Regions from separate parts of the Streptomyces daghestanicus genome, predicted to be linked through region 1. Evidence: riboswitches for the same ligand, from Rfam matches in the RefSeq annotation. Region 1 holds a riboswitch; each other region holds the start of a gene.
What was found. A riboswitch is a leader RNA that binds a small molecule or an ion and turns the genes downstream of it on or off. The one in region 1 is predicted to bind cobalamin.
Positions count from the first base shown of each region.

Region 2: another riboswitch for cobalamin. It lies ahead of Sdagh_RS35115 (ABC transporter substrate-binding protein); the one in region 1 lies ahead of Sdagh_RS10565 (energy-coupling factor ABC transporter permease).
Region 3: another riboswitch for cobalamin. It lies ahead of Sdagh_RS13795 (ribonucleoside-diphosphate reductase subunit alpha); the one in region 1 lies ahead of Sdagh_RS10565 (energy-coupling factor ABC transporter permease).
Region 4: another riboswitch for cobalamin. It lies ahead of Sdagh_RS00725 (cobalamin biosynthesis protein); the one in region 1 lies ahead of Sdagh_RS10565 (energy-coupling factor ABC transporter permease).

Region 1 covers NZ_BNDX01000008.1:245,567-252,517, forward strand. The annotation lists gene Sdagh_RS10550 (DUF7144 family membrane protein) at 1-25, opposite strand, end outside; gene Sdagh_RS10555 (chloride channel protein) at 203-1,528, shown strand; gene Sdagh_RS10560 (potassium channel family protein) at 1,525-2,037, shown strand; cobalamin riboswitch at 2,113-2,299, shown strand; gene Sdagh_RS10565 (energy-coupling factor ABC transporter permease) at 2,330-3,022, shown strand; gene Sdagh_RS10570 (energy-coupling factor ABC transporter substrate-binding protein) at 3,019-3,354, shown strand; gene cbiQ (cobalt ECF transporter T component CbiQ) at 3,355-4,104, shown strand; gene Sdagh_RS10580 (energy-coupling factor ABC transporter ATP-binding protein) at 4,101-4,946, shown strand; gene Sdagh_RS10585 (methylmalonyl-CoA mutase family protein) at 5,132-6,943, shown strand; gene scpA (methylmalonyl-CoA mutase) at 6,943-6,951, shown strand, end outside.
Region 2 covers NZ_BNDX01000018.1:574,616-581,566, reverse strand. The annotation lists gene Sdagh_RS35140 (PDR/VanB family oxidoreductase) at 1-780, opposite strand, end outside; gene Sdagh_RS35135 (MSMEG_1061 family FMN-dependent PPOX-type flavoprotein) at 818-1,447, opposite strand; gene Sdagh_RS35130 (TetR/AcrR family transcriptional regulator) at 1,575-2,198, shown strand; gene Sdagh_RS35125 (ABC transporter ATP-binding protein) at 2,202-3,014, opposite strand; gene Sdagh_RS35120 (FecCD family ABC transporter permease) at 3,011-4,027, opposite strand; gene Sdagh_RS35115 (ABC transporter substrate-binding protein) at 4,024-5,070, opposite strand; cobalamin riboswitch at 5,132-5,343, opposite strand; gene Sdagh_RS35110 (ACP S-malonyltransferase) at 5,376-6,368, opposite strand; gene Sdagh_RS35105 (beta-ketoacyl-[acyl-carrier-protein] synthase family protein) at 6,365-6,951, opposite strand, start outside.
Region 3 covers NZ_BNDX01000008.1:985,988-992,938, forward strand. The annotation lists gene Sdagh_RS13780 (GntR family transcriptional regulator) at 1-633, shown strand, start outside; gene Sdagh_RS13785 (DUF3311 domain-containing protein) at 767-1,033, shown strand; gene mctP (monocarboxylate uptake permease MctP) at 1,030-2,640, shown strand; cobalamin riboswitch at 2,863-2,985, shown strand; gene Sdagh_RS13795 (ribonucleoside-diphosphate reductase subunit alpha) at 3,111-5,504, shown strand; gene Sdagh_RS13800 (ribonucleotide-diphosphate reductase subunit beta) at 5,555-6,511, shown strand; gene Sdagh_RS13805 (hypothetical protein) at 6,424-6,654, opposite strand; gene Sdagh_RS13810 (GlxA family transcriptional regulator) at 6,748-6,951, shown strand, end outside.
Region 4 covers NZ_BNDX01000002.1:133,622-140,572, reverse strand. The annotation lists gene Sdagh_RS00745 (alpha/beta hydrolase family protein) at 1-839, opposite strand, end outside; gene Sdagh_RS00740 (class II aldolase/adducin family protein) at 923-1,594, opposite strand; gene Sdagh_RS00735 (inorganic phosphate transporter) at 1,845-3,101, shown strand; gene Sdagh_RS00730 (hypothetical protein) at 3,120-3,341, shown strand; adenosylcobalamin (AdoCbl) riboswitch at 3,616-3,692, shown strand; gene Sdagh_RS00725 (cobalamin biosynthesis protein) at 3,813-4,757, shown strand; gene Sdagh_RS00720 (cobyric acid synthase) at 4,754-6,265, shown strand; gene cobN (cobaltochelatase subunit CobN) at 6,262-6,951, shown strand, end outside.

The sequences.
Region 1 (6,951 bases):
GGGACGGTGCGGCGTGCTGGGTCATGGGCGGGTCCTTTCCTCGCGGTTGCTCCGAGCGTCCGGCGGGCCGGGCCCGGGGACCACGCGGGGGACGCCGAACGGGTGAACGGAGCGAAGGGGGGTTTATGGCGCAGAACGTGCGGCCGGGCCCGGTGTCGCCTTGACTGGCCGCACACACAGGCGGAACGCGGCGGAGGACCCCATGACCACGCCCGCGGACGCGGCCGGGCCCCCGGCCGGGCGGTCGCTGCGGCAGACCGTGCTCGACCGCGGCTATCTGCGGCTGTTGCTGCTGTGCGTGCTGCTGGGCGTGCCGATCGCGCTCGCCTGCTTCTTCTTCGTCGGCCTCCAGCACCAGCTCCAGCACTGGGTGTGGACGGCGCTGCCCGAGGCGGCCGGGTACGACCGCCCGCCCTGGTGGTGGCCGCTGCCCGCACTGCTCCTCGCGGGGCTGCTGCTGGCCCCGGTGGTGACCCGGATGCCGGGCGGCGGGGGCCATCTGCCGGTCGACGGGCTGGGCGGCGCGCCCGTGGGCCCGAGGGCGCTGCCCGGAGCGGTGCTGGCCGCGCTGGCGACGCTGCCGCTCGGGGTGGTCCTCGGCCCGGAGGCCCCGCTGATGGCGGTCGGCAGCGGGCTGGCCCTGCTGGCGGTCTCCCGGACGGCCCGGCCCGGTCCGGCAGCGCGCGCGGTCCTCGCGACGGCGGGTTCCACGGCCGCCATCTCCACGATCCTCGGCGGTCCGGTGGTCGCGGCGGTGCTGCTCATCGAGGGCGCCGGACTCGGCGGCACCCGGATGGTCGCGCTGCTGCTGCCGTGTCTGCTGGCCAGCGCGGCGGGGGCGCTGGTCTTCACCGGCTTCGGCGACTGGACCGGGCTGAGGATCGGCGCGCTCGCCCTGCCCGGCGTACCGCCGCCGGCCGGTCCGGACGCGGCGGACTTCCTGTGGGGGCTGCCGGTCGCGGCGCTGATCGGCGCCCTGATCACGCTGGGGCGGGCGCTGGGCCGTCGCACGGTCTCCTGGACGCGCCGGCGCACGGCCGTGCGGACGGTGCTGTGCGCGGTGTTCGTCGGGGTGTGCCTCAGCGCGTACGCCCTGGTCACCGGGCGTTCCCCGGCCGAGGCCGCGCTGTCCGGACAGGCCGCCCTCGCCGACCTGGCCGCGCGTCCGCACACCTGGCCGGTGGGCGCGCTGGTCGCGCTGGTGGTGTGCAAGGGGCTGGCCTGGGGCGTGGCGCTCGGCGCGCTGCGCGGCGGCCCCGTCTTCCCGGCGGTGCTGCTCGGCACGGCGACGGCGCTGGCCTGCGCCGGGCTGCCCGGATTCGGCACGGCCCCGGCGCTCGCGCTCGGCATCGCGGCGGCCGGGGCGGCGGTGACCGGGCTGCCGCTGGCCAGCGCGGTGCTCGCGGTGCTGCTGACCGGGAAGGACGCCCACGGCCAGATGCCGCTGATCGTGACGGCGTCGGTCGTCTCGTTCCTGGTCGCGCAGCTCGTACGGCGGCCCCCGCCCCCGGAGGAGGCGGCGCGGTGACCGGGTGGCGGACGGCCCGTCCCTGGGTGACGCGGACGGCCGTCGCGGCGGTCGTCGTCACGGCGTACTTCGTGCTGCCGCTCGACCATCTGGGGCCGGGGCGGCCGGTGCTCAGCTGGACGGTGTTCGGGCTGCTGCTCACCTGTGTGGCGGGGCTGCTGCTGCGCCAGGTCCGCCACGTCCTGACCGAGCGCCCCGGGACCCGGCCGGGGCTGGCCATCGCGCTGCTGATGGTCCTGTCCGTGCACGTCTTCGCCGCCGCGTACTACGCCCTCGCCAGACAGCCCGGCGAGTTCTCCGGGCTGCGCACCCGCGTGGACGGCCTGTACTTCACCGTGGTCACGCTGGCCACCGTCGGCTACGGGGACATCACCCCGCGGGGGCAGGCGGCGCGGGTGGTGACCGTCGTGCAGATCGGCTACACGTTCGTCTTCCTGACGGCCGCCGCGACCGCGCTGTCCCAGCGGGTGCGCAGTGTGGTCCTCGGCCGGACGGGCGGCCGCGGCTGACGGACCGGGCCGGATGGCGGTCCGTGACCGACGGTGACCACGCCGGGCGCGCTTGTCACCGTACCGGCCGGAGCACTACGGTCGTCACGCCTTGGTGAACGGGAAATCGGTGCGAAACCGGTGCGGCCCTCGCCACTGTGATCGGGAAGTCCGGCTCCGGCCCCTCGCCAGGGGGCAGCCACTGGGTCCTCGGACCCGGGAAGGCGGAGTGCGGGCGGTGGTACCCGCCAGCCAGGAGACCGGCCAAGGCGCGTCGTCCATCCACGAGGTGCTGGAGAGGGTCTGCCGAGTCATGCACATAGCCGAGGGCTTTCTGCCTCCGGCGCACGCGATCGCCTGGGGTGTCGCGTCCGCGCCGTTCGTCGTCCACGGAGTACGTTCCCTCACCCGTGAGGTCCGCGAGCATCCCGAGAGCACCCTGCTCCTCGGTGCCGCCGGGGCCTTCACGTTCGTCCTGTCCGCCCTGAAACTGCCCTCGGTGACCGGGAGTTGCTCCCATCCCACCGGCACCGGGCTCGGGGCCGTCCTGTTCCGGCCGCCGGTCATGGCGGTGCTCGGCACGATCACGCTGCTGTTCCAGGCGCTGCTGCTCGCACACGGCGGGCTGACCACGCTCGGCGCCAACGTCTTCTCCATGGCGATCGCCGGGCCGTGGGCCGGCTACGGCGTCTACCGGCTGCTGCGCCGCCTGGACGTGCCGCTGATGGTCACGGTGTTCTGCGGCGCGTTCGTCGCCGACCTCGCCACGTACTGCGTGACCAGCGTCCAGCTCGCGCTGGCCTTCCCCGACCCGGGCAGCGGGTTCTGGGGCGCGCTGGGCAAGTTCGGGTCGATCTTCGCGGTCACGCAGGTTCCGCTGGCGGTCAGCGAGGGCCTGCTGACGGTGCTGGTGATGCGGCTGCTGGTGCGGTCCAGTGAGGGCGAACTGACCCGGCTGGGCGTGCTGGTGGCCCGTACCGGCGAGCGGGCGGCGGTGGCACGGTGAAGCGGAACACACGGATCAATGTGCTGTTGCTGCTGGCGGTGGCCGTCCTCGCGGTGGCCCCGCTGGTGTTCGGGCTCGGCGACCACAAGGAGGAGCCGTTCGCCGGGGCCGACGCCGAGGCGGAGACGGCGATCACGGAGATCGACCCGGACTACGAGCCGTGGTTCTCGCCGCTGTACGAACCGCCGTCCGGCGAGATCGAGTCGGCGCTGTTCGCCGTGCAGGCGGCGCTCGGCGCGGGGGTGCTGGCCTACTACTTCGGGCTGCGGCGGGGCCGGCGGCAAGGGGCGGAACGGGCCGGGGCGGCGCGGACCGCGGGCGAAGGGGACTGAGTGCTGCCGATCGACGCGGCGGCGCACGCCAGCGCGTGGCGCCGCCGGCATCCCGTGGACAAGGCCGTGCTCGGGCTGGGCCTGACCGTGCTCGCCGTCGGCCTGCCCGCCTGGCCGGGCGCCGCCCTGGTGCTGGTGACGGCGCTCGTGGTGCTGCTCGGCCCGGCGCGGGTGCCGGCGCGGCGGCTGTGGCGGGCGTACCGGGTGCCGCTGGGGTTCTCCGTGACGGGCGCGCTGCCGCTGCTGGTGCGGGTCGGTGGCGGGGACGGGTTCGCGGGGTGGGCGCCCGGCGGACCGGCGCACGCCGGCGAGCTGCTGCTGCGGACCTCGGCGGCCTCCCTCGGGGTGCTGCTGTTCGCGTTCACCACCCCCCTGTCCGATCTGCTGCCCCGGCTGGTGCGGGCCGGGGTGCCGGCGCCGGTCGTGGACGTCGCGCTGGTGACGTACCGGATGAGTTTCCTGCTGCTGGACTCCGTGCGCCGGGTGCGGGCCGCGCAGGCGGCGCGGCTCGGCCACACCACACGGGCGGCGGCGTGGCGTTCGCTGGGCGGGCTGGGCGCGACCGCGTTCGTGCGGGCCTTCGACCGGGCGGCGCGGCTGCAGACCGGCCTCGCCGGACGCGGTTACGACGGCACCCTGCGGGTGCTGGTGCCGCAGGCGGCCGTGTCCGCGCGGTTCACGGCGGGCAGCGTCGCGCTCCTCGGCCTGCTGGCCGCCCTGGCCTTCGCGCTGCGGGGGCCGCTGACATGAGCGAACCGGTACCGCTCGCCCTGCGGGGCGCGTCCTTCGCCTACGAGGACGGTCCCGTCGTCCTGGACGGCCTGGACTTCGAGGTGCGCGCCGGGCGGGCGCTGGCGCTGCTGGGCCGCAACGGCAGCGGCAAGACGACGCTGCTGCGGCTGCTCAGCGGCGGACTGCGGCCGGACGCCGGGCGGCTGACGGTCGACGGGGAGCCGGTGACGTACGGGCGGGCGGGGCTGACCCGGCTGCGGACCACCGTGCAACTGGTCGTGCAGGACCCGGATGACCAGCTCTTCGCGGCATCCGTCGCGCAGGACGTGTCGTTCGGGCCGCTCAACCTCGGCCTGCCCGACCCGGAGGTGCGGGCGCGGGTCGGCGAGGCGCTGGCCGCGCTGGACATCGCGTCGCTGGCCGACCGGCCCACCCATCTGCTCTCGTACGGGCAGCGCAAACGGGCCGCGATCGCGGGGGCGGTCGCGATGCGGCCGAGGGTGCTGATCCTGGACGAGCCGACCGCCGGGCTCGACCCGGACGGCCAGGAACGGCTGCTGGCCACGCTGGACGGCCTCCGGGCCGCCGGTACGACGGTGGTGCTGGCCACCCATGACGTGGACCTGGCCCTGCGCTGGGCGGACGACGCCGCGCTGCTCACCCCGGAGGGCGCGCACACCGGCCCGGCCGCCGTGACGCTGGCCCGCCCCGATCTGCTGCGGCGGGCGGGACTGCGGCTGCCGTGGGGCGTCGCGGTGGCCGGGCTGCTGCGCGCGCAGGGGCTGCTGGCGGAGACGGCACCGGGTCCGCGCACGGCGGAGGAGCTGGCGGCGGTGGTCGGGCCGCCGGGGACGGCGTAGGAACCCGGGGGCCGCTGTCCCCGGGGCGTCCCACGCGTCCCACGCACCCCTGTCGCCGAGCTGGTGACGCGTGTCACATTCCGCTCGGCCGGACGGGCGAGCGTCGCACGTCACAGCACCGGAGAGAACAAGGTCACAAGTGCGCCCTCTGCTGCCCGTCCGCCCTCCTGCCCTAGCATCCGAGCATGACGGTCCTGCCTGACGACAGGCTTCCGCTGGCGGCCGAGTTCCCTGACGCGACACATGAGCAGTGGCAGCACCTCGTGGCGGGTGTCCTGCGCAAGTCCGGCAAGGAGGTCTCGGACGCCGAGGCGGAGCAGACCCTGTCCACCGCGCTGGAAGACGGGCTGCGCGTCCGGCCCCTGTACACCGCGCGCGACGCCGCGCCCGACCCCGGGCTGCCGGGCTTCGCGCCGTTCGTGCGCGGCGGCCGGGCCGCGGGGCACACCCCGGGCGGCTGGGACGTGCGCCAGCGGCACACGGTCGCGGACCCGGCCGCGGTCCTCGCCGACCTGGAGAACGGCGTCGGCTCCCTGTGGCTGGCCGTCGGCGCCGGCGGCGGCTTCCCCGTCGCCTCGCTCGGCCACGCCCTCGACGGCGTCCTCCTGGACCTGGCACCGGTCGCCCTGGACGCCGGCGCGGAGACCGGGCCGGCCGCGCGCGCCCTGTTCGCCCTGTACGAGGAGCGCGGCGTCGCCGCCGGCGCGGTGCGCGGCACCCTGGGCGCCGACCCGCTGGGCCACGGGGCCCGCACGGGTGAGCCGTACGCCTTCGCCGCCGTCGCCCAGGAGGTCCTGCGGTGCGCGGACGCGTATCCGGGGCTGCGCGCGATGACCGTGGACGCGCTGCCGTACCACGAGGCCGGCGGCTCGGCGGCGCAGGAGCTGGGCTGCGCGCTGGCGACCGGGGTGGCCTACCTGCGGGAGCTGACGGCGGCCGGGCTGAGCGCCGGACAGGCCCTCGGACAGCTGGAGTTCCGGTACGCGGCCACCGCCGACCAGTTCCTGACCATCGCCAAGCTGCGGGCGGCGCGGCGGCTGTGGGCGCGGGTGGCCGAGGTCTGCGGGGCGCCCGGGGCGGGCGCGCAGCTCCAGCACGTGGTGACCTCGCCGGTGATGATGGCCCGCCGCGACCCGTGGGTGAACATGCTGCGCACCACCGTCGCCGCGCTGGCCGCCGGGGTCGGCGGCGCGGACGCCGTGACGGTGCTCCCCTTCGACCACGCGCTGGGCCTGCCGGACGCGTTCGCGCGCCGGATCGCCCGCAACACCTCCACCATCCTCATCGAGGAGTCGCACCTGGCCCGGGTGATCGACCCGGCGGGCGGCTCCTGGTACGTGGAGCGGCTGACGGACGAACTGGCGCACGCCGCCTGGGAGTTCTTCCAGGAGATCGAGCGGTCCGGCGGCCAGGCGGCGGCCCTGCGGTCCGGTCTGGTCGGCGACCGGCTGGCCGCGACCTGGGCCGAGCGGTCGAAGAAGCTCGCCACCCGGCGGGAGCCGGTGACCGGCGTCAGCGAGTTCCCGCACCTCGCCGAGCAGCCGGTGGTCCGCGATCCCGCTCCCCGGCCGCCGTCGGGCGGGCTGCCCCGGGTGCGGCGGGACGAGGCGTTCGAGGCGCTGCGGGCCCGCAGCGACGCCCACCTCGCCGCGACCGGCGCCCGGCCCCGGATCCACCTCGCGGCCCTCGGTCCGGCCGCCGCGCACACCGCCCGGCTCTCCTTCGCCGCCAACCTCTTCCAGGCCGGCGGCATCGAGACCGTCACCGAGGGCCCCTTCGAGGAGAGCGGAGCGAGGGAGGCGTGCCTGTGCTCCAGCGACGCGGTGTACGGGGAGCAGGCCGAGTCCGCCGCCGCCGCGTTGCGGGAGCGGGGCGCCGGTCACGTGTTCCTCGCGGGCCGTCCGGGCCCGTACGCGGGCGTGGACACCTACGTGTTCGCGGGCTGTGACGCCGTCGCCGTGCTCTCCGCCACCCTCGACCGCATGGGAGTGTCCTGATGTCCGTC
Region 2 (6,951 bases), on a different contig from region 1:
GCCCGCGGGCACCCGGAGCCCGGCGTGGACCAGGGCATCGAGCATCGACTCCCCGGCCGCCACCGGGACCGTCCGGCCGGAGCCGGCGCACACGGCCTCGAACGCGGTCGCGGGCCCGGACTCCCGGCGCAGCGGACGGAACCGCTCCATGCGCAGCCGGCCGGCGGGGAACGCCTCCTCGGCCGCGGCCAGCAGGGGCGCGGGGCCGCAGCAGTAGACGAGGGTGCCGTCGCCCAGGCCCGCGGCGACCGCGCGCAGGTCGGGCCTGCCCCGCTCGCGGGTGGCCACGATCCGCACCCGGTTCCCGTACTCCGCGCGCAGGCTGTCCGCGAAGGGCATGGCCCGCGTCGACGGCCCGAGGTAGAGCAGTTCGGCGGGGACGCCCGCCGCCGTCGCCGCCCGCAGCATCGGCAGGACGGGGGTGATGCCGATGCCGCCGGCCAGGAACAGGTAGCGCGGCGCGGGCAGGAGCGGGAAGTGGTTGCGCGGGGCGGACACCTCCAGCGGGCGGCCGGGGCGCAGGAAGCGGTGGATGTACTCCGATCCGCCCCGGCTGAGACGGTCGTGCCGGACGGCGACGCGGTAGCGCTCGCGGTCGGCGGGGTCGCCGCACAGCGAGTACGGCCGGGTCAGCCAGTTGGGCAGCGTCACGTCCACGTGGGCGCCCGGTTCCCAGGGGGCGAGCGGGCCGCCGGTGGTCCGCAGGGTGAGGGAGACGACGTCGTCCGCGAGGGGGGCGATGCGGTCGACGACGGTCCGCTGCGTCGGTGCTGGTGTCATGGGGAGGCGTCCTTCGGTCCGTCGGGGTCCGGGGCGGTCAGTAGAGTTCGCGGTAGCCGGCCTCCAGGTGGCTCTCCAGGACCTCCGGGGGGATGCCGACGCCCGTCTGCGCGGCGAAGACCTCACCCACCGGGGGCAGTTCGCCGGCGAGGGCCTGGGTGGCGGGGTCCCACAGCCGGGACCGGATGAGCGCGCGTCCGCAGTGGAAGTACACCTCCTCCACCTCCACCACGACGGCGAGTGCGGGCCGTTTGGCCTCCGTCTCCATCCGGGCCAGGACGTCGGGTTCGTCGGTGGGCCTGCCCCGGCCGTTGACGCGGAGCGTCTCCCGCGCGCCGGGGACGAGGAAGAGCAGACCGACGCCGTCGTTCTCGGCCAGGTTGGAGAAGGAGTCGGCGATCTTGTTACCGGGCCGGTCGGGAATGGCCAGGGTGCGGTCGTCGAGGACCTTCACGAAGCCGGGGTAGTCGCCCCGGGGCGAGCAGTCGGCGCGCCCCCTGGCGTCGGCCGTGGCCATGGTCAGGAACGGCGAGTGGGCGATGAACCGGCGGTGGTACGCGTCGAGGCGGTCGGTCTTCTTCGCCGCGACCATGGCGTCGGGCTCACCGAGCCGGGCGCGGACCCCGGCCGGGCCCAGGGGTCGGGGGCGGGTGGCGGCACGCGTCATGGGAGTCCTTCCGCAGCAGGCGGGACAGAAGCCGTCCTTGACGGTTCCGCCGCAGGTCATGCCAGTATTGTGAGCAATTACTCAGGTCGTTCGCTACTCGCTTTCGCACGCCCCGCCAGGAGGTGCCATGACATCCGGCCGACGCGGACTCGCCCCACGTAAACAGCCCCGTCAGCTCCGGGCGGAGCTGACCCGGCAGCGCATCCTGGAGGCGGCTGCTCACGTTTTCGAGGAGTACGGCTACGCCGCGGGCACCACGAACCGCATCGCGGAACGGGCGCGGGTCTCGATCGGTTCGCTGTACCAGTACTACCCGAACAAGGACGCGATCCTGGTGGAGCTGGTGACCCGGCACCTGGAGGCCGGCGAGGCGAGCGTCGGCCGCCGCCTCGCGGAGGGCCTGCCCGAGTCGCTGGAGGAGATCCTCCGGGAGTTCGTCCGGGCCGCGATCGAGAACCACGTCGACGACCCGCGGCTGCTGCGCGTCATGGCCGAGGAGACCCCGCGGTCGGCCGAGCTGATCGCCAGGGTGAACGCGTACGAGGAGGAGCGCTTCCGGCACACCCAGGAGCTGTTCGAGAACCACCCCGAGGTGCGGGTGGCCGATGTGGAGGCCGCCGCCCGGCTCACCGTGACCACGGTGGAGCTGGTGGTCCACAAGGTCTGCGCGGCGCCCGACCCGATCGGCACCCGGCGGCTGGAGGACGAACTCGTCGCCATGCTGCACCGGTACCTCACCGGTCCGGCGTGAGGATCAGCCGGACGGCGTCACGGGGCGCGGGGACCGCCGCAGGAAGCGGATGACCGGGTGACCGGGGCCGTCGGTGACCTCGGCGCGCACCCCGTAGACCGTCTCGATCAGGTCCGGGGTGAGGACGTCGCCGGGGGCGCCCCCGGCGACGGCGCGGCCCTCGCGGAGCACCAGGACGCGGTCGCAGTACATCGCCGCGAGGTTGAGGTCGTGCAGGGCGACGACCGTGGTGACCGGCAGGCTCACCACCAGTTCCAGCAGGTCGAGCTGGTGCTGGACGTCGAGGTGGTTGGTGGGTTCGTCCAGCAGCAGTTCGCGGGGCTCCTGGGCGAGGGCGCGGGCGATCTGCGCCCGCTGGCGTTCCCCGCCGGACAGGGTGTGCCAGGACTGGCCCGCCCGGTCGGTGAGGCCGGTGCGGTCCAGGGCGGCGGCGACGGCACGCGCGTCCTCGGGCGAGACCGGCGACCAGGGGCGGCGGTGCGGGACGCGGCCGAGGGCGACGACGTCACGGACGGTCAGTTCGGTCTGGGTGTGGGCGTGCTGTTCGACGGTGGCGACGCGCCGGGCGGCGGTACGGCGGCCGAGGCCGGTCAGGGGCGAGCCGTCGAGGGTGACCACGCCGGCGGAGGGCCGGAGCACACCCGCGAGCAGTCTCAGCAGGGTGGACTTGCCCGAGCCGTTGGGGCCGAGCAGGCCGACCGTCTCGGCCGGGCGGGGGGCGAGGGTGACACCGTCGACGACGAGCCGGCCGCCGGCCCGCCGGCTCACCCGGTCGGCGCGCAGCCCGGACGCGTCCGGCGGTTCGGGAACGGTCACGCGGGCCTCCGGCCCCGGTAGAGCACGACCACGAACGCGGGCACACCGATGAGGGACGTCACCACTCCCACCGGGATCTCCTGCGGGTCGAGGACGGTACGGGCGAGGGTGTCCACCCACACCAGGAAGACGGCTCCGGTCAGCACGGTCACCGGCAGCAGCCGGGCGTGCGCGGCGCCGGTGAGGGCGCGGGTGGCGTGCGGCAGGACCAGGCCGACGAAGCCGATGGCGCCGGCGCAGCTGACCAGGGCGGCGGTGAGCAGCGCGGTGGCGCACAGCAGCACCAGCCGGGCGCGGGCCACCCGGACCCCGAGGCTCGCGGCGGCCTCCTCGCCGAAGGTGAAGGCGTCCAGGGTGGCGGAGTGGGCGAGGCAGACGACCAGTACGGCCACGAGTATCCCGGCGCACAGCAGGACGTCGGTCCAGCCGGCGCCGGTGAGCGAGCCCAGCAGCCAGAACATCACGCCCCGGGTGGTCTCCGCGTCCGCCGAGGTCAGCACGGTGAGCGAGGTGAGTGCGGAGAAGAGCTGCATGGCGGCGACCCCGGACAGCACGACCCGGTCGACGCTGCCGCCGAGGGTGTGGCTGAGCAGCAGGACGAGTCCGAACGAGAGCAGGGCGCCGAGGAACGCCCCGGCCGACAGCGACACCGCTCCCCCGCCCACGCCGAGCACGATCACCGCGACCGCCCCGGTGGAGGCGCCCGAGGACACCCCGAGGACGAACGGGTCGGCCAGCGGGTTGCGGAGCAGGGACTGCATCACCGCCCCGCACAGCGCGAGGCCGGCGCCGCACACCGCGGCCAGCAGGGTGCGCGGCATGCGCAGGTCCCAGACGATGCCGTCGCGCAGCGGGGCGAGGCCGCTCTCGCCCAGTCCGAGGTGGGCGGCGACGGAGGACCAGACGTCGGCCGTGGAGATGTCGGCGGGCCCGATGGTCACGGCCACGGCGACCGACACCGCCAGCGCGGCCAGTCCGGCCGCCGTGAGCAACGGGGTGCGTATACCGGTCACTTGGCGAGCCCGAGGTCCCGCAGGCCCGCGGCCACCCGCTCGACGCCCTCGACGGTGCGGACGGAGGGGTTCATCGCCTGCCCGCTGAGCAGGATGTACCGCTTCTCGCGCACCGCCGTCAGATGGCGGGTGGCCGGGTTGGTCTCCAGGAACCTGATCTTGGCCGCGGCGGTCTCGGCGGTCTGGGACTTGCGGGAGAGGTCGCCGAGGACGATGGCGTCGGGGTCGCGGTCGGCGACGGTCTCCCAGTTGATCTGGGGCCATTCGTCATGGGTGCCGGAGAAGACGTTCCGCGCGCCCACCGCGCGGGTGATGGCGCCGGGTGCGCCGCAGCAGCCGGCGAGGTAGGGCGACTGGGAGTTGGCGAACCAGTACATGAGGGAGACACCCGAGGCGTCCAGTCCCTCGGTGGCGGTGCGCACCCGTTCCCGCAGCCGGGCGACCAGCGCGTCGCCGCGTTCGTCGACGCCGAAGGCGTGCGCCAGGTCGCGTATCTCCCGGTAGACGGTGTCCAGGGTGAGCGGGGTGCTGCGGGAGCCGTCGCCGCCGCTGTCGTTGTCCTTCCCGGCGGAGCAGTCCGACGGGGAGACGTACGTGGGCACGCCGAGCTTCTCGAACTGCTCGCGGGTGGCGACCCCTCCGGTGCCGAGGGTGGAGACGAACGAGGCGGTGACGAAGTCGGGGCCGGCGTCCAGGACCTTCTCGAAGGACGGGTTGTTGTCGGCGAGGCGGGGCACCTGGGCGTTGGCCTTCTCCAGGCCCTTCATGACGGGGTCGGTCCAGGTGGCGGTGCCGGCGAGCCGGCCGGCGAGGCCGAGGGAGAGCAGGATCTCGGTGCTGCCCTGGTTGAGGGAGACGGCGTGCTCGGGCGGCGCTTCCAGGGTGACGCGGTGGCCGCAGTTCTCGATCGTGACGGGGTAACCGGCGGACGCGGCGGTTCCCTTGGCACCGGACGGGCCGGCCGCGCCGGACGTGCCGCACGCGGTGAGCAGGAGCAGGGACACGCACAGGAGCGCGGCGGGACGGGGGGTGGAGCGGAGCACGGGCATGCCTCGGGTGTCGGGGCTCTGGACGCGGAGCCTGGCCTACGGTCGACCTCCGCGCGGGAGCGCGGAGGTGCCAGCAGGTCTTCGGACTCGGGTTCGTCCGGACGAGGCGCCTTCCCAGGACGGTGCACCGCCGGCGCTGTGGCCCGCGCGGTGTGTCCCAGTGGCATCAGTGCCCCGCCCGTCCCCCTCACCGCTGCGCGTCAGTTCCGGATTCGCACCGGATTCCCTGACCACCGAGGTGGCGTGACTGGCCCCGGCAGGGTACCAAGCCCCGGTCCGGGGCCGGTGCGGCGGTCCGCTCAGGGCGGGACCACCGCGGCCAGCCGCTGCCGTATCCGGTCGGCGCCGACGGGGGTGCGCAGCGGCGCGGCGGTGGCGCAGCCGGGCAGGCCGGCCTTGACCAGGGCGCTCAGCAGGGCCCGGGGGCCGCTGTCGATGTAGGTGGTGAAGCCCGCCCGGCGCAGGACGCGCAGGGCGCGGGGCAGGGCCATGGGTTCGGTGAGATGGGCGGCGGCCGTACTGCGCAACTGGGCGGGGGTCGACGCCCAGCGCCCGGCGGTGGTGTGCACCGGGAGGGCGGGCCGGGCGACCGGCTGGGCCCGCAGCAGGCCGCGGAAGTGACGGTGCACCTCCTGGAGCAGGGGATGGTGGTAGGCGGTGCGGCTGGCCAGCCGGGTGACCCGGTGCCCGTCGTCCCGCAGGGCGTCCGCCAGGCGCGCGAGCTGGCTGTCGGGGCCGGAGAGCACCACCTGGGCGGGGGCGTTGTGGGCGGCGATCCGCACCTGTGCCGTGCCCTGGGCGCGGATCAGGTGTTCCGCCCGGCCGGGGCCGGCGTCGGTGGCCACCATGCCGGCCGCCGGCAGGGCCGCGCCGCGCAGCAGCCGGTCCCGTACGCGCAGCAGCCGCACCCCTTGGCCCACGGTGAGGGCGCCGGCCACGGTGAGCGCGGCGAGGTCCCCGACGCTGTGGCCGAGGACCGCGTCGACGCGGGCGCGGGCGAGGTCGAGCAGCACCGTCCCGGCGGCGACCACCGCGGCGTACGTGGCCAGGTCGAAGCCGAGCGGGTCCGCGCGCACCAGTTCCTCGGGGCCGGGGGCGTCCGCCTCGGTGAGGAGCCGGGCCACCGGCAGGACGGTGCCGGCGCGGTCCGGGGCGTGCGCGTCCACCGCCGCCAGTACGCCGGCGACGGCGGGCACCTCCCGCAGGTGGCGCAGGGCGCCGGGGAGGTAGGCGCCCTGTCCCGGGCACATCAGCACGGTCCGCGCCGGCGCCGAGGGGACGCCCGCGCTCACGGGGCGGCGGTGAAGGCCAGCGCCACGTTGTGCCCGCCGAACCCCATGCTCGTGCTGACCGCCGCCAGGGGCCCGGCGGGCAGGGGTTCGGGGACGCGGCCGACCACGTTCAGCTCGATCGCCGGGTCGACGCGGTCGAGACTGCGGGTGGGCGGTGCGGTTCTCTCCCGCAGGGCCAGGACGGTGGTGACCGCCTCGATGGCGCCGGCCGCGCCCAGGGTGTGCCCGAAGGCCGCCTTGGTGGCGCTGACCGCCACGTCGTCCAGCGCTCCGCCGAAGGCCGTGCGCAGCGCCTGTGCCTCGCAGAGGTCGCCGACGGGCGTGGACGTGGCGTGCGCGTTGACGTGCCGGACGTCCTCCGGGAGGAGGCCGGCGTCGTCGAGGGCGGCGGTGACGGCGGCGGCGCAGCCCGCCCCTTCGGGGGCCGGCTGGGCCACGTGGTGGCTGTCGTTGCTGATGCCCGCGCCGCTCAGCCGGGCGTGCACGCGGGCGCCGCGGGCCGCGGCGTGCCCGGTGCTCTCCAGTACGAGCATTCCGGCGCCCTCACCCATCACGAAGCCGTCGCGGCCGGGGTCGAACGGCC
Region 3 (6,951 bases), 740 kb from region 1:
CCGCCCGAGCGCACCCTGGCCGCCGAGTTCGACACCTCCCGCACCACCGTCCGCCAGGCCCTCCAGGAACTGGTCGTCGAGGGCCGGCTGGAGCGCATCCAGGGCAAGGGCACCTTCGTCGCCAAGCCCAAGGTCTCCCAGGCGCTGCAACTCACCTCGTACACCGAGGACATGCGCGCCCAGGGTCTGGAACCGACGTCCCAGCTGCTGGACATCGGGTACATCACCGCCGACGACCGCATCGCCGCGCTCCTCGACATCACCGCCGGCGGCCGGGTGCTGCGCATCGAGCGGCTGCGGATGGCCAACGCGGAGCCGATGGCCATCGAGACCACCCACCTCAGCGCCAAGCGCTTCCCGGCGCTGCGCCGCTCCCTGGTCAAGTACACCTCCCTCTACACCGCCCTCGCCGAGGTCTACGACGTCCATCTCGCCGAGGCCGAGGAGACCATCGAGACCTCGCTGGCCACCCCGCGCGAGGCCGGGCTGCTCGGCACCGACGTCGGCCTGCCGATGCTGATGCTCTCCCGGCACTCCCTGGACCGGACCGGGCAGCCGGTGGAGTGGGTGCGGTCGGTGTACCGGGGCGACCGCTACAAGTTCGTGGCGCGGCTGAAGCGGCCCCAGGACTGAGCGGGCACCGGGGCCCCGGGCGGACCGGGATCTCACGGACCGATATACGGACAAGGGCTTCCGCTGTCGTGTAACCGTCACCTAGATTGCCTCCGCATTACAGAGGTGATCGCCCAGGGGACGGAGCCGCCGCATGTCGCAAGCACCGCAAACGAGCAGAGGGCCGGTGGTGACGCCGGTGCGCGTGGTCATCGGGATCTGCCTCGTCGCACCGTTCGTCGCCATGCTGTGGGTCGGCTCCTACGCGAAGACCGACCCGGCCTTCATCGGCATCCCGTTCTTCTACTGGTACCAGATGGCGTGGGTGCTGGTCTCGACGGCGCTGACGGTGATCGCGTACAAGCTGTGGCAGCGCGACCAGCGCGCCCGGCGTGCCCCGCAGGGGGGTGCGGCCAAGTGAACGGCGGCGTGAACGGCGTGGCACTCGCCGTCTTCATCTTCTTCTTCGTGCTGGTCACCGCCATGGGCTTCCTCGCCGCGCGCTGGCGCCGGGCCGAGAACGAGGCCAGCCTCGACGAATGGGGGCTGGGCGGACGGTCGTTCGGCACCTGGATCACCTGGTTCCTGCTGGGCGGCGACCTCTACACGGCGTACACCTTCGTGGCCGTCCCGGCGGCGATCTACGCGGCGGGCGCGTCCGGTTTCTTCGCGGTGCCGTACACGATCCTGGTCTACCCGCTGATCTTCACCTTCCTGCCCCGCCTGTGGTCGGTCTCGCACAAGCACGGGTACGTGACGACCTCGGACTTCGTGCGCGGCCGGTTCGGCTCGAAGGGCCTGTCGCTGGCGGTCGCCGTCACCGGCATCCTCGCCACGATGCCGTACATCGCGCTCCAGCTCGTCGGCATCCAGGCGGTGCTGGACGTGATGGGCGTCGGCGGTGGCGAGGACACCAACTGGTTCATCAAGGACCTGCCGCTGCTGATCGCCTTCGGTGTGCTGGCGGCGTACACGTACTCGTCGGGGCTGCGGGCGCCCGCGCTGATCGCGTTCGTGAAGGACACGCTGATCTACCTCGTGATCGCGGTCGCCATCATCTACATCCCGATCAAGCTGGGCGGCTTCGACGACATCTTCGCGGCGGCCGGGGAGAAGTTCGAGGCGGCGGGGGCGGGCGGCGTCACCCCGCCCGACAGCGGCCAGTGGACGTACGCCACGCTCGCCCTCGGCTCCGCCCTGGCGCTGTTCATGTACCCGCACTCGATCACCGCGACGCTGTCCTCGCGCAGCCGCGAGGTGATCCGCCGCAACACCACGATCCTGCCGCTGTACTCCCTGATGCTGGGTCTGCTGGCGCTGCTGGGCTTCATGGCGATCGCGGCCGGCATCAAGGTGAGCAACGGCCAGCTCGCCATCCCGCAGCTCTTCGAGGACATGTTCCCGGACTGGTTCGCGGGCGTGGCCTTCGCGGCGATCGGCATCGGCGCGCTGGTCCCGGCGGCCATCATGTCCATCGCCGCCGCCAACCTGTTCACCCGCAACATCTACAAGGACTTCATCAGGCCCGACGCCACGCCGGAGCAGGAGACCAAGGTCTCCAAGCTGGTGTCGCTGCTGGTGAAGGTCGGCGCGCTGGTCTTCGTCCTCGGCATGGACAAGACGGTCGCGATCAACTTCCAGCTGCTCGGCGGCATCTGGATCCTGCAGACCTTCCCGGCGCTGGTCGGCGGCCTGTTCACCCGCTGGTTCCACCGCTGGGCGCTGCTGGCCGGCTGGGCGGTCGGCATGGTCTACGGCACGCTCGCCGCGTACGGCGTCGCCTCGCCGACGCAGGCGCACTTCGGCGGCTCCTCGAAGGAGATCCCGGGCATCGGCGAGATCGGCTACATCGGCCTCACGGCGTTCGTGCTGAACGTGCTGGTGACAGTGGTCCTCACCGTCGTCCTGAGGGCGGCCAAGGCCCCCGACGGCATCGACGAGACCAGCCCCGAGGACTACACGGCCGACGCGGGCGACCCGGGCGTCCGGACCGAACTGCCTCCGGCCACAGCAGGCACCTCCCACTGAGGCGCCCCGAAGGGGCGCGGGGAACTGCGCGGACAACCGGGACGAACCCGAAGCGGGCCGCCGGCGAGAGCCACACCGGCGGCCCGCACCCACATCCACACCCACCCACACCGGCGGCCCGCACCCACCCACACCCACATCCCACCCCATCTCACCCCGCCCCATCTCACCCCGCCCCCGACACAACATCTGGCCCCACTCCGGCGACACGGCACAACATGTATGCTCATGCTCGCTGTCGCCGCAGGGGAATCCGGTGCGAATCCGGAACTGTCCCGCAACGGTGTACCGCGTGCGCACGCACGCCGGTCCAGTCCGAGTACCTGCCGACGGCGCGCCCGGCCATCCGGTCCGGGCGCCTGACGTCCGGGCCTCGTGGAATGGGCCGGTGGACGCGACGCCGCACCGCGCGCTCGTGAGCTGCCCCTGCCCTCCGCCAGGCCCCGTGCCGAGCGAGGGAAAAGCCCCACGTGACCATCGCGCCAGCCGACGCCCCGGCGACACCCACCGCGACACCCACCGCTCCAGCCGGTGCCCCGGCGACAACCGCCGGCACCGACGGGGACGGCCCGGGTGCCGCCCTGCTGCGCACTCTGACCGAGCTGACCGCCGACCTCCCCGACACCGACCCCGGCCGGGTCGCCGCCGCCGCGCTGCGCGGCCGGTCCGCGTCCGGGGCCGCCCCCGAGGTGGACGCCGAACTGCGGGAACTGGCCACGGAGGCCGCGGCCGGCCTGATCTCCGAGGACCCGGCCTACTCGCGGCTGGCCGCCCGCCTGCTGACCCTGTCGATCCGCGCCGAGGCCGCCTCCCAGGGCGTCACCTCCTTCACCGGGTCCGTCGCCACCGGCCACCGCGAGGGCCTGATCGCCGACCGCACGGCCGGCTTCGTCCGCCGGCACGCGGCCCGCCTGGACGCGCTGGCCGACCCGGCCGCCGACGACCGCTTCGGCTACTTCGGCCTGCGCACCCTGCACAGCCGCTACCTGCTGCGGCACCCGCTCACCCGCAAGGTGATCGAGACGCCCCAGCACTTCCTGCTCCGCGTCGCCGCCGGCCTCGCCGCCGACGAGTCCCCCCGCTCCCTCGACGAGGTCGCCGAGCTGTACGGCCTGATGAGCCGCCTCGACTACCTCCCGTCCTCCCCCACCCTGTTCAACTCCGGCACCCGGCACCCCCAGATGTCGTCCTGCTACCTCCTCGACTCCCCCGGGGACGCCCTGGACTCGATCTACGAGCGCTACCACCAGGTCGCCCGGCTCTCCAAGCACGCCGGCGGCATCGGCATCGCCTACTCCCGCGTCCGCGCCCGGGGTTCCCTGATCCGCGGCACCAACGGGCAGTCGGGCGGCATCGTCCCGTTCCTGAAGACGCTGGACTCCTCCGTGGCCGCCGTCAACCAGGGCGGCCGGCGCAAGGGGGCCGCCGCCGTCTACCTGGAGACCTGGCACGCGGACATCGAGGAGTTCCTCGAACTGCGGGACAACACCGGTGAGGACGCCCGCCGCACCCACCACCTCAACCTCGCCCACTGGGTCCCGGACGAGTTCATGCGCCGCGTCGACGCGGACGCCGACTGGTCCCTCTTCTCCCCCTCCGACGTCCCCGGGCTGACCGACCTGTACGGCGCGGAGTTCGACGCGGCCTACCGGGCGGCCGAGGCGGCGGGCCTGGCCCGCAGGACCCTGCCGGCCCGCGAGCTGTACGGCCGGATGATGCGCACCCTCGCGCAGACCGGCAATGGCTGGATGACCTTCAAGGACACCGCCAACCGCACCGCCAACCAGACCGCCGAGCCCGGACACGTCATCCACTCGTCCAATCTCTGCACGGAGATCCTGGAGGTCACGGACGACGGGGAGACGGCGGTCTGCAACCTCGGCTCGGTCAACCTCGGCGCCTTCGTCACCGGCGGCACCCTGGACTGGGAGCGGCTGGACGCGGCCGTCCGCACCGCCGTCACCTTCCTCGACCGGGTCGTCGACATCAACTACTACCCGACCGGGCAGGCGGCCCGGTCCAACGGCCGCTGGCGCCCCGTCGGCCTCGGCGTGATGGGCCTCCAGGACGTCTTCTTCACGCTCCGCCTGCCCTTCGACTCCCCCGAGGCACTGGACCTCTCCACCCGGATCGCCGAGCGGATCATGCTCGCCGCGTACGAGACCTCCGCCGGCCTCGCCGAGCGGCACGGCCCGCTGCCCGCCTGGGAGAAGACCCGGACCGCCCGCGGGGTCCTGCACCCCGACCACTACGGGGTCTCCCCCACCTGGCCCGAGCGCTGGACCGCCCTGCGCGAGCGCGTCGCGCGGACCGGGCTGCGCAACGCGCTGCTCCTCGCCGTCGCCCCGACCGCCACCATCGCCTCCCTCGCGGGCGCCTACGAGTGCATCGAGCCGCAGGTGTCCAACCTGTTCAAGCGCGAGACGCTGTCGGGCGAGTTCCTCCAGGTCAACCCCTACCTGGTGGCGGACCTCAAGCGGCTCGGCACCTGGGACGCCCGCACCCGGGAGGCACTGCGCGAGGCGAGCGGTTCGGTCCAGGACATGAGCTGGCTCCCCGAGGACGTCCGCCGGCTGTACCGCACCGCGTGGGAGATCCCGCAGCGCGCCCTGATCGACCTGGCCGCCGCCCGTACCCCCTACCTCGATCAGGGGCAGTCCCTGAACCTGTTCCTCCAGACGCCGACCATCGGCAAGCTCTCCTCGATGTACGCCTACGCCTGGAAACGGGGCCTGAAGACCACGTACTACCTGCGTTCGCGCCCGGCGACCCGGATCGCCCGCGCCGCCCGGGCGCAGCCGGCCCCCGAGGCCGCCGCCGCCTGCTCCCTGGAAAACCCCGAGTCCTGCGAGGCCTGCCAGTGACCACCGCCAAGAACCTGCTCGACCCCGGCTTCGAGCTGACCCTGCGCCCCATGCGCTACCCCGACTTCTACGAGCGCTACCGGGACGCCATCAAGAACACCTGGACCGTGGAGGAGGTCGACCTCCACTCCGACGTCGCCGACCTCGCCCGGCTCACCCCCGGCGAACAGCACCTCATCGGCCGTCTGGTGGCCTTCTTCGCCACCGGCGACTCGATCGTGGCGAACAACCTGGTGCTGACCCTCTACAAGCACATCAACTCCCCCGAGGCTCGGCTCTACCTCTCCCGCCAGCTCTTCGAGGAGGCCGTGCACGTCCAGTTCTATCTGACGCTCCTGGACACCTACCTCCCCGACCCAAAGGACCGGGCCGCCGCCTTCGCGGCCGTGGAGAACATCCCCTCGATCCGGGAGAAGGCCGGGTTCTGCTTCAAGTGGATCGACTCGGTGGAGGAGATCGACCGCCTGGAGACCAGGTCCGACCGCCGCCGCTTCCTCCTCAACCTCATCTGCTTCGCCGCGTGCATCGAGGGCCTGTTCTTCTACGGTGCCTTCGCGTACGTCTACTGGTTCCGCGGCCGGGGCCTGCTGCACGGCCTGGCCACCGGCACCAACTGGGTGTTCCGCGACGAGACCATGCACATGTCCTTCGCGTTCGACGTGGTCGACACCGTCCGCAAGGAGGAGCCGGACCTCTTCGACGACGCGCTGCGCCGTGAGGTCACCGACATGCTGGGGGAGGCCGTCGAGGCCGAGCTGCAGTTCGCGCGCGACCTGTGCGGTGACGGCCTCCCGGGGATGAACACCGAGTCGATGCGGCAGTACCTCCAGTGCGTGGCCGACCAGCGGCTCATCCGCCTGGGCTTCGCCCCGGTGTACGGCTCGGAGAACCCCTTCTCCTTCATGGAGCTGCAAGGGGTTCAGGAGCTGACCAACTTCTTCGAGCGGCGGCCCTCCGCGTACCAGGTGGCGGTGGAGGGCACCGTCGACCTGGACGAGGACTTCTGAGCCCCGCCCTCCGCGGCCTCCCTGAGCTGCCGGTCGACGCGCCGCTCGTGCGCGATGCCGACCAGCGAGGGGAGGATCATGAGGACGAGGATCGCGAAGGTGAGACCCATGCCGATCAGCGCTTCCGTCTGTTCCGTAGTCATGCCACCACTGTCCCGCCGGGACACGGCCGACCGTGAGTGGCAGGACTGCCCCAGGGCCTCGAATTCCTGCCATCGACCGGGCACACTGGCGGCATGCTGAGAAACGTGGCCGCGGTGCTGCTCGACGGTGTCCATCCCTTCGAACTCGGCGTGGTCTGCGAGGTGTTCGGCATCGACCGCCGCGACGAGGGACTGCCCGGGTACGACTTCGCGGTGGTCTCCGCCGAGGGCCCGGCGCTGACCACCCACGTCGGTGGGCTGACCGTCGCCACGCCGTACGGGCTCGACCGGCTGGAG
Region 4 (6,951 bases), on a different contig from region 1:
GGGGTGCGGCGGGCCGCGGCGAGGGCGCGCACGGTCGTCCGCCAGTCGAGGACCGGGGAGTCGAGGACCAGCCCGGAGATGTGGTCGCGCAGGTCGGACCGGGCGGCGGTGCGCAGGGCCATGGTGGCGCCGGTGGACCAGCCGAGCAGCACGACCCGGCGGGCGCCGTGCTCGACGGCGTAGTGGACGGCGGACTCCAGGTCGTGCCACTCGGTCTCGCCGAAGTGCCGCAGGCCGCCCGGCGGGCGGGGCGCTCCGGCGTCGCCCCGGTAGGCGAGGGCCAGCAGCGGGAATTCGAGGCGGTGCAGCAGGGCCATGAGGTTCAGGGCGTGCTCGCGGGTGGCGCCGAGGCCGTGCACCGCGATGATCCAGGTGGCGCGGGGGCCCGGCAGGAACCAGCCGGGCAGGGCGCCGAGTTCGCCGGGGATCTGGACGTCGGCGTAGCGCAGGCCCAGCGCGGTGCCCGGGTTGCCGACGTACAGGTTGGGGGTCAGCCAGGCCTTGTCGCCGGGGGCGAGGGTGCCGTGTGTGACGCGTTCGAGGCGGCGTACGACGGCGTCGGCCGGGTGCCGGTCGCCGGGCAGGACGGGGCCCACCACGGCGTGCGAGCCGTCGCCGGCCAGTCCGTAGCGGCCGGGCCGCAGGCTGGCCAGGTGCCGGGTGAGGGTGATCTGGCCGGCGGCGGTGCCGTGCACGGTGAGCCGGGGCTCGGTGGGCAGGGGCCGGCCGGGCGGCGCCTTGAGCGCGGCGTCGCTGGCGAGGCGGCCGGCGGCGACGCTCGCGGCGCCGGCTGCCAGGGCCGCGGTGACGGCGGCGGTCGTTGCGGTGACGGTGCGCACAGCTCCCAGTTTCCCGGCGTGCTCCGTCGTAAGCCACCGGAGGGCGGCGGAGGGAGGAGGCCCGGGGCCGGGCCGGTGTGCGGTCAGGGGCGCTGCCCGTACCCGCGCAGCCGCTCGCCGACCTCCGCGACCTGCTCCTCGGTCAGCAGGGCCGGGGTGCGGCCGGGCACCGAGGCGGCGGTCAGCCACAGGCGGCACATCCACTCCAGCTGGGCCGTGCGGTCGTACGCCTGGTCCAGGGTGGCGCCGTGGGTGACCGTGCCGTGGTTGCGCAGCAGGCAGCCGGAGCGGCCGTCGAGGGCGCGCAGCACGTGCGCGGCCAGTTCGTCGGTGCCGTACGTCGCGTAGGGGGCGACCCGGACGGGTCCGCCGAGCGCCGCGGCCATGTAGTGCACCAGCGGCAGTTCCTCGACGAGCGTGGAGACGGCCGTGGCGTGCACGGCGTGGGTGTGGACGACGGCGCCGGCGTCGGTGGCCCGGTAGACCGCGAGGTGGAGGGGGAGTTCGCTGGTCGGGACGAGGGTGCCGAGGACCTGCCGGCCGTCCAGGGCGACGCCGGTCAGGTCGGCCGGGGCGAGCCGGTCGTAGGGCACGCCCGAGGGGGTGACCAGCACGGTGTCGCCGACGCGGACCGAGACGTTGCCGGAGGTGCCGACCACCAGTCCGTCGGCGACCGTGCGCCGGGCGGCGGCCACCAGGGACTCCCAGGCTCGCGTCTCCTCCGGTCGCGGACGCCTCTGCGCGGACTCCTGCACGGCCCCGCCTCCTCCCGGGGCGTCCCGTACGCCCCTGTGGTTCCCGCCGCCGGCCGGCGGCGCTGCGGTGATCCTGCCAGGCGGGCGGGGCGCCCCGAGGCGGAAACCGGCCCTCCGGGCCCGGGGCCGGCGGAGGCGGGTTCCGGTGGCCCCGATTCCGGACACCACCGCGCCCCCCTCAGTTCATCTTCCGTTCACCCTGGTTACCTACGGTCGAGCAGCCAATGACCTCGAACGATTGCCTGGGTAAATGGAAAGCTTCTCGCTGATCCTCGCGATTGTGGTGGTGACCGCACTCGCGTTTGATTTCACGAACGGTTTCCACGACACCGCGAACGCGATGGCCACCACCATTTCGACCGGTGCGCTCAAGCCCAAGGTCGCGGTGGCCATGTCCGCCGCGCTGAACCTGGTGGGCGCCTTCCTCTCCGTGGAGGTCGCCAACACGATCTCCAAGGGTCTCGTCGACGAGACCGGCATCCGTCCCGAGGTCATCTTCGCCGCCCTGGTCGGCGCGATCCTCTGGAACCTGCTGACCTGGCTGGTCGGGCTGCCGTCCAGTTCCTCGCACGCCCTCATGGGCGGCCTGATCGGTGCCGCCATCGCCTCGGCCGGGGTCGGCGCGGTCCACGGCGACGTCCTCGTCACCAAGGTGCTGCTCCCGGCGGTCGCCGCCCCGGTGGTGGCGGGCGTCGCGGCGCTGGTCGCCACCCGGCTGTCGTACCGGATGAGCCGGGGGGCCGACGGCAAGGCCGCCGAGAAGGGCTACCGCGTCGGCCAGATCGCCTCGGCCGGCCTGGTCTCGCTGGCGCACGGCACGAACGACGCGCAGAAGACCATGGGCATCATCACCCTCGCCCTGGTGGCGGGCGGTGCCCTCGCCCCCGACTCCGACCCGCCGGTGTGGGTCATCCTCTCCGCGGGCCTCGCCATCGCGCTCGGCACCTACCTCGGCGGCTGGCGGATCATCCGCACCATGGGCAAGGGGCTGACCGACCTCGAACCGCAGCAGGGCTTCGCCGCCCAGACCAGCGCCGCGACGGTCATCCTGGCCTCCTCCCACCTCGGCTTCTCCCTCTCCACCACGCACTCGGTCTCGGGTGCGGTGATGGGCGCGGGGCTGGGCCGCAAGGGCGGCGTGGTGCGCTGGTCCACGGCGACGCGGATGTTCGTCGCCTGGGGGCTGACGCTGCCGGCCGCGGCCCTGGTCGCCGCGTTCGCCGAGTGGGTCTGCGGCCTCGGCGACTGGGGCACGGCGCTGATCGCGGTCGCGCTGGTCGCCGCGAGCTTCGCGATCTGGCGGATCTCCCGGCGCGAGGTCGTCGACCACACCAACGTCACCGCCCCCGACGAACCGGAACCTGCCGGCGTGGTGACGGCGGCGGTGGCCGCCGTGGCCCCGCCCCCGGCGGGCGTGCCGGCGGCCGACGGCCTCGCGGCCGCCTTCCCCGCCCAGAAGGACATCGCTCCCGACGCCCCGGCCCGTCCGGCCGCCACCTCCGTCTGACGCCCGAGGAAGAGAAGCATGAAGATCGACTGGGCAGCCCTCGGCTCCGTCTTCGGGGTCGGCCTCGTGGCCACCGTCGCCCTGGTGGCCCTGTTCACCCTCGGCATCGCCGGCCTCTCCCGCCAGGAGCGGGCCGCCGCGCGGGGCGGCTCCGCGGCCCTCGCGGTCACCGGCGCGTACGCCTGCTTCGCGGCCTGCGCGGCGGCGGTGGCGTACGGCATCTATCTGATCGTGGCCTGAGCCGTCCGAGCGTGGCCTGAGCCGCCCGCGGCGGGCGGCACGCGCCCGGCCCTCGCCCGCCCCGTCCGGACCGGTACCCGCCGGCCTCCGCACGGGGCGGTTCGCCGTGCGCGCCATCAGCCGCCCGATCCCTCCCCGTGCCCGCCGGTGCTCCGGCGTCGCTGACGGACCGTCGGCCGTGTGGACCTCGGCACATCGCCCCCGCCCAGGTCAACGGCAAGTTGACGGGCGTTCTCGGGGCGTGGTGGACTTCCGGGGCCATGTACGGCGGCAGGAGAGGAAGCCCGGTGCGAATCCGGCGCGGTCCCGCCACTGTGACCGGGGAGTGGTCCCCGGGAGCCAGGAACTCTCACCGCCGGTCTCGTCGAACCAGGGCGTGGACACCCTGAGTGAGGACATAACGCGATGCCCGGCTGCCGTTGCGAACGCAGGTCCGCCTCTCCCGACCGCCGTGTGACCGGCTGATCCCCCGTGCGAGCCGAACGCGTCTTCGCGTACGGCGCCGCCGCCGGCCTCCTCGGCGACCTGCTCCTCGGTGATCCCCGCCGCGGGCATCCGGTCGCCGTGTTCGGCCGCGCCGCCGGTGCCGTGGAACGAGTGCTGTGGCGTGACCACCGGGGCGCGGGCGCCCTGCACACCGCCGTGTGCGCCGGTGGCGCCGTCGCCCTGGGCGCCGTGGCCGCCCGTGCGGTACGCCGCTCCCCCGCCGCCTCCGTCGCGCTGACCGCCGCCGCCACCTGGACCGTCGTCGGCGGGACCTCGCTGGCCCGGGAGGCCCGCGCGATCGGCCGGGCGCTCACGGCCGGGGACGTCGAGGCGGCCCGGGAGCGGCTGCCGCACCTGTGCGGCCGGGACCCCGGGGCGCTGGACGCCGACGGGATCGCGCGGGCCGTGGTGGAGTCCGTCGCCGAGAACACCTCCGACGCGGTGGTGGGCGCCCTGGTGTGGGGAGCGGTGGCCGGGGTGCCGGGACTGCTCGGTTTCCGGGCGGTCAACACCCTCGACGCCATGGTCGGGCACAAGTCGCCCCGCCACCGGCGCTACGGCTGGGCCTCCGCCCGGCTCGACGACGTGGCCGGCTGGCCGGGGGCGCGGCTGACCGCCGCCCTGGCCGTGCTCGCCGGGGACGACCCGCGGGGTGCCGTACGGGCCTGGCGGGCCGATGCCGGGCGGCATCCGAGTCCCAACGCCGGCCCGGTGGAGGCGTCGTTCGCGGGCGCCCTCGGGGTGCGGCTCGGCGGGACGCTGGCGTACGGCGGGCGGGTCGAACACCGGCCGGTGCTCAACGGGGCGCGCGGGCGGGCCGTCCGGGTCGCGGACGTCGAGCGGGCGGTACGGCTGTCGCGGCGCGTGGGTCTGCTCGCGCTCGGCGTGTGCGCGGGCGCGGGAGTGCTGATGAGAGGACGTGGAGCGTGAACGGTGGGGGGCTGCTCGTCGCCGGGACCACCTCCGACGCCGGGAAGAGCGTCGTGACCGCCGGGATCTGCCGGTGGCTGGTCCGGCAGGGCGTGAAGGTGGCGCCGTTCAAGGCGCAGAACATGTCCCTCAACTCGTTCGTGACCCGCGAGGGCGCGGAGATCGGGCGGGCGCAGGCCATGCAGGCCCAGGCGTGCCGGGTCGAACCGACCGCGCTGATGAACCCGGTGCTGCTCAAGCCCGGTGGCGAGCGCAGCAGCCAGGTCGTGCTGCTCGGCAGGCCGGTCGGGGAGATGACCGCCCGCGGCTACCACGGCGGGCGGCAGCGGCAGCTGCTCGGCACGGTCCTCGACTGTCTCGCCGAGTTGCGGGGCACGTATGACGCGGTGATCTGTGAGGGGGCGGGCAGCCCGGCCGAGATCAACCTGCGCCGGACCGACATCGTCAACATGGGGATCGCCCGGGGCGCCGGGCTGCCCGTGCTGGTGGTCGGCGACATCGACCGAGGGGGCGTCTTCGCGTCCTTCTTCGGCACGGTCGCGCTGCTCGCGCCCGAGGACCAGGCGCTGGTCGCCGGGTTCCTGGTGAACAAGTTCCGGGGGGACGTCTCCCTGCTGGAACCCGGCCTCGACATGCTCCGCGGCCTCACCGGGCGGCGGACGTACGGCGTGCTGCCGTTCCGGCACGGGCTCGGCATCGACGAGGAGGACGGGATGGCGGTGTCCCTGCGGGGCGCGGTCCGCGAGTCCCGGGTGACCGCCCCCGTCGGGGAGGACGTGCTGCGGATCGCGGTCTGCGCGGTGCCGCTGATGTCCAACTTCACGGACGTCGACGCGCTCGCCGCCGAACCGGGCGTCGTGGTGCGGTTCGTGGACCGGCCGGAGGAACTGGCCGACGCGGACCTGGTGATCGTGCCGGGCACCCGGGGGACGGTCCGGGCGCTGGCGTGGCTGCGCGAGCGGGGGCTCGCGGACGCCCTGGCGCGCCGGGCCGCCGAGGGGCGGCCCGTCCTCGGCATCTGCGGCGGTTTCCAGCTCCTCGGGGAGCACATCGAGGACGACGTCGAGTCGCGCGCCGGGCACGTCGACGGGCTCGGACTGCTGCCCGTACGCGTGCGGTTCGCGGCGGAGAAGACGCTCACCCGGCCGGTCGGCACGGCCCTGGGCGAACCCGTCGAGGGGTACGAGATCCATCACGGCGTCGCCGAGGTCATGGGCGGCGCCCCCTTCCTGGACGGGTGCCGGGTCGGCCAGACCTGGGGCACGCACTGGCACGGTTCGCTGGAGTCGGACGGGTTCCGGCGGGCGTTCCTGCGCGAGGTGGCCGCCGCCGCGGGCCGCCGCTTCGTACCGGCCCCGGCCACGAGCTTCGCCGCGCTGCGCGAGGAGCAGCTCGACCGGCTCGGCGACCTGATCGAACAGCACGCGGACACGGACGCGCTGTGGCGGCTCATCGAGTCCGGCGCGCCACAAGGACTGCCTTTCATTCCACCGGGAGCGCCCGCATGAGCACAGTGTTGTTGTTGTCGACCGCCGACACGGACCTGCTGGCGGCCCGCGCGTCGGACGCCGCCTACCGGATCGGCAACCCGACCCGCGTCGACGTCCGCGAGGAGCTGCCCGCCCTGGTCGAGGGCGCCGACCTCGCCGTCGTCCGGCTGCTGGGCGGCAAGCGGGCCTGGGAGGACGGGCTCGCCGCGCTGAAGGCGTCGGGCATCCCCACGGTGCTGCTCGGCGGCGAGTCGGTGCCGGACGCGGAGCTGATGGCCGAGTCGTCGGTGCCGGCCGGCGTGGTGGCCGAGGCGCTGCGCTACCTCGTCGAGGGCGGCCCGGAGAACCTCGCCCAGCTGGCCCGGTTCCTCTCCGACACCGTGCTGCTGACCGGCGAGGGCTTCGACGGGCCGCGTGCCATGCCGGAGTACGGCGTGCACGGCGAACGCCCGTACGTCGAGGGCCGCCCGACCGTCGGCGTGCTCTTCTACCGGGCGCACGAGCTGAGCGGCAACACCGCCTTCGTGGACACCCTGTGCGACGCCGTCGAGGCGAGGGGCGCCAACGCGCTCCCGGTGTACTGCGGTTCGCTGCGCGGCGCCGACGCCGGGCTGTACGAGCTGCTCGGCCGGGCGGACGCCCTGGTCGCCACCGTCCTCGCGGCCGGCGGCACGCACGCCTCGCAGGCGTCGGCGGGCGGCGAC